2 regions of the Halomonas sp. PAMB 3232 genome follow, and region 1 is predicted to be linked to the other one. Evidence: predicted binding sites of a transcription regulator. Region 1 holds the regulator's gene; the other holds the start of a gene.

What was found. The regulator FliA, encoded in region 1, starts transcription of late flagellar genes. The targets are predictions, from matches to a motif close to CTAAAGTTNNNNNNNNNNCNGCCGATA.
Region 2: a site for FliA is predicted at 1,147-1,173, ahead of RN346_RS14540 (flagellin). Genes of this name have one in related genera too.

The regions. Positions count from the first base shown of each region.
Region 1 is NZ_CP134865.1:3,531,148-3,533,348, forward strand. It holds gene RN346_RS16250 (motility protein A) at 1-731, opposite strand, end outside; gene RN346_RS16255 (RNA polymerase sigma factor FliA) at 771-1,469, opposite strand; gene RN346_RS16260 (flagellar protein FlhE) at 1,495-1,899, opposite strand; gene RN346_RS16265 (hypothetical protein) at 1,937-2,201, opposite strand, start outside.
Region 2 is NZ_CP134865.1:3,181,345-3,183,545, forward strand. It holds gene RN346_RS14535 (flagellin) at 1-6, opposite strand, end outside; gene RN346_RS14540 (flagellin) at 211-1,074, opposite strand; gene RN346_RS14545 (flagellin) at 1,350-2,192, opposite strand.

The DNA of each region.
Region 1 (2,201 bases):
TTCAGCGTCTCTTCGATGAACGACGGCAGCCGGCGCTTGGTGATCAGCGAAATGCCTTCGAGCACCATGTTCATGGTGATCAAGCGCTCCTCGGTGCGCCGCTCGAGCTTCACCGCCACCGGCTTGAACACCAGGTTCGCCAGCAGGATGCCGTAGAAGGTGGTGAGAAGCGCCACCGCCATGCGCGGGCCGATCACCTCGAGATCCCCGGCGTCCATGACTTCGAGCATGTTGACCAGCCCCACCAGGGTACCGATCATGCCAAACGCCGGCGCGTAGGTCGCCATGGTGCGAAAGATCTGCGCCTCGGCGTGCTCGCGGGCCTTGAGCCTGGCGATACGCCAGCGCAGCATGTCAAAGATCTCGTCTTCCTTGGTGTTGGCGATGACGAGCTGGATGCCGGTGCGCAAAAACGGGTTGCGGGTGTGTTCGAGCTCGCGCTCCACTGCGCGCACGTCGCCCTTGAACCAGAGCCTGGCCATGGAGACTAGCTCGTCGATGTCGTCGCGCACATAGGTATTCTCGCGGCGAAATACCAGCCCCACCAGGCGTACCACGCGCACCACTTCCTTGAGCGGATAGCTGATGAAGGTCGCCGCCAGCGTGCCGGTGATGACGATGGCAAGCCCGGGCAGGTTGATGAAGCTTGCCGCGGACTCTGCGGTAAAGAACAGCACGCTCACCAGCAAGAGGATGCTGGCGCCTATTCCAATCAGGGTAGAGGGGTTCATCGACGGCTCCTCGCCGGTTGGGGTTAACAGTGAAAAGGTTTAGTCCGGCTCGTGCAGACGCGCCCGCAAACGGCTGATGGCTTGGCTGTGTAGCTGCGACACGCGCGACTCGGTGACGCCCAGCACCGCGCCCACCTCCTTGAGGTTGAGCTCTTCCTGGTAGTAAAGCGCCATCAACAGCTTTTCGCGCTCCGGCAGCGCCTCGATCGCGGCAATCAGGGTTTCGCGCTGCTGGCCGTCCAGTAGCTCCTCGAAAGGCGCGTTCAGCGACTCCTGAATCGGCTCGCCGCCCTCCTCCAGAAGCTCCTCAAAAGGCAGCAGATGGCCACTATTAGTGTCCGCCAGAAGCTGCTGGTACTCGTTAATTGGCATGTCCAGATCGCGGGCGATCTCGCTCTCTTCCGGGGGGCGGCCAAGGCTTTGCTCCAGCCGGCGCACGGACTCGTCCATGGCCCGGGCCGAGCGGCGTACGCTGCGCGGCAGCCAGTCCCGGGTGCGCAGCTCATCGACCATTGCGCCGCGAATTCGCTGGCTAGCAAAGGTGGCGAAGCTCGCCCCCTGGGCGGCATCAAAACGCCCCAGCGCCTCTAAAAGCCCTACCATGCCGGCCTGGATCAGATCGTCGAGCTCGATGCTGGCCGGCAAACGAACTTGCAACGCCAGCGCCTGGCGACGCACCAGCGGCATGTGCTGGTTGACCATATCGCTGTGTTGGATTCTTCCCTTTGCTGTATACATCGGCGTGCCCCTGGCTAATCGCTGGTCACTGATAGTTCACAATCACTTGAAGCCCTCTCACCCTCACCGGCGGCTGGCCACGCCCCAACGCGAAACGAAACTCGAGCGGCGCACCGGCATTGAGCCCGGCAAGGCCGGTGGCACTGCCGCGCTGGCCGTCGAGGGCGACGCAGCGCTCCGGGTGGCAAAGCCAGGCATGGATATCGGCCCCCGGCGGCGCTTCGAAGCGCCAGTTGACGCGCTCGATGCGCCCCTGATGAATCTCGGCACTGGGCGGCGGCGCGAGCGCCTGGCTGGCACTTGCCCGGTCGCTCATCGCGACCATCAGCCCAGTCGTATCGACACTCCAGCTGCCCCCGCCCGCCAGGGCCGACAGAGAAAGCCCGCTGGCCACCACCCCCCTCAGCGCTGCGAGAATGACGTTTCTCATTAGCATAACCTAACCATAGTGGCTCACTCAGTATGGCCTACCTGGCCAAAAGCAGCAGTTCGATCCCCAGGTACGCCGTCGCCGCCGCGCGCAGATTCTCGAGCAGCCCGGCGCGGGGCAGGCCCGGCTCATGCAGCGCCAACAGCCGTTTGGGCCCCTGGTGTTCGCTGACCAGGCGCAGCGTGCGGTACATGGCGGCGAACGCCTCGGCGTCGCTTCGCACCCACAGCGCCCAGCGCGAGTAGCGCGCGCAGAGCGCCTGGAGCGGCGCATCGGCGTCCACCGGCACGACCTCCCAGCTC
Region 2 (2,201 bases), 350 kb from region 1:
GGACATGGGGTAATCCTCTGTGTTTAGTGGCCCAGGAGAGGCCTTTAAATCGGCGCTTGCATCGCCGTTATTATAATTAACGGCTGTTGGAGGTACTTCTTTAGGCCTTTCGCGCGATTCACATGAGAAAAAATGCGGGAGGCGCCCAACGAAAAACGGGGCCTTGCGGCCCCGTCGTTCACTTCACTCGTTGTGCTACTGCTCGAGCAATTAACCCAGCAGAGACAGTACGGACTGCGGCGTCTGGTTAGCCTGCGCCAGCATGGAGGTGCCCGCCTGCTGGAGGATATTAGCGCGGGTCATGTTGGAGACCTCATCCGCGTAGTCGGCATCTTCGATGCGCGACCGAGCTTCGGAAAGGTTGGTTTCGGTCGTTGCCAGGTTGTCGATCACCGAATCGAAACGGTTGAGCGTGGCACCCAGCTCCGCACGATTAGTGTCCAATTCTTTTACGGCGCTATCCACTGAATTAATCAAAGATTGGAAATCACTATGGTCACCACCACCTGATACCGCGGTGGCCGCTGCCTCCAGGTTGGCAACCCCACCACTCACCGCGCCCAGGTTGTCGCTAGTGGCGTCAAAGCGGCTTACTGAAATGGTGTCATCGTCAGTGGTGTTCGCGCCGATCTGAATTTCCAGGTCGTCAGTACTAACGCCGTCCAGCAAGTTAGTACCGTTGAAGTTGTTGCTACCCGCAACACGATCAATTTCTTCAATACGCTCAGTGATCTCGGTGGCAATCGCCGCGCGATCTTCTTCCGTGTTGGTATCGTTAGCGCCCTGCACCGCCAGCTCACGAATACGTTGCAGGTTGTCGTTGATCTGATCGAGACCACCTTCCATGGTTTGCACCAAGGAAATGCCGTCGCTGGCGTTACGGCTGGCTTGGCTCATACCGTTGATTTGGGCAGTCATCTTGTTGGCGATGGCTTGACCTGCGGCATCGTCGGAGGCGCTGTTAATACGCAGTCCGGAAGAGAGACGCTCCTGCGCCTGAGCCAGCATGCTTTGTGAAGAGCTCAGATTATTCTGGCCAATCATGGAGGTGATATTCGTATTGATTACAGACATGAGTATTGCTCCTTGAAGTATAACTGGCCAGCGGGCCAACTTGGCGACGCTTGTGCCGTCGCTACCAAGGGGTAACGGCTGCTATATCCAACACTTGAAGAAACAAGGCTTTTTTTATGTAGCAAAGAGTAACGCTATAGAAAAATGATGCAGAAGATCTGCGTTATTTTCAGGCTATGCGGGGGTTATAGCGTGTAACGAAGTGTTCCATATTTCTCTCAAGCCTATAACGAAAACGGGGCCTTTCGGCCCCGTCGACACTCATTAATGTGTTATTAACCAAGCAGAGATAGAACGGACTGCGGGGTCTGATTGGCCTGAGCCAGCATGGACGTACCCGCCTGCTGCAGAATGTTGGCGCGGGTCATGTTGGACACCTCCTTGGCATAATCGGCATCCTCGATACGTGAGCGCGCTTCGGACAGATTGGTCGAGGTGGTCGCCAGGTTATCGATCACGGAATCAAAGCGGTTCAACGTGGCGCCCAAAGTCGCGCGGTTGGTATCCAGGGTTTTCGTTGCGCCATCGACAGCGTCGATCAAACTCTGGAAAGTCGTGTGCGATGCTCCTGCACCGGAAAGCGCGGCAGCTGCGCCACTCACTCCCAAGGCAGCGCTAGTCGCATCGATTGTGCTCACTTCAATAACATCATTGGTCGATGTATTGGAGCCAACCTGAATGTTCAGAGTACCGCCACCGCTAACATTAAGCAGGTTAGTGCCGTTGAAGTTATTGCTGCCCGCTACGCGGTCGATCTCGGCGATACGCTCGTTGATCTCGGTCGTGATCGCCGCGCGATCGTCGGCGGTATTGGTGTCGTTAGCACCCTGTACCGCCAGTTCACGAATACGCTGCAGGTTGTCGTTGATTTGATCCAGACCGCCTTCCATGGTCTGAACGAGCGAGATGCCGTCGCTGGCGTTACGACTGGCCTGCTCCATGCCCTTGATCTGAGCAGTCATCTTGTTTGCGATCGCCTGACCGGCGGCATCGTCGGATGCGCTGTTGATGCGCAGACCGGAAGAGAGACGCTCTTGTGCCTGAGCCAGCATGCTCTGCGAAGCGCGCAGGTTATTCTGGCCGATCATGGAGGTGATGTTGGTATTGATAACGGACATGGATGAGAT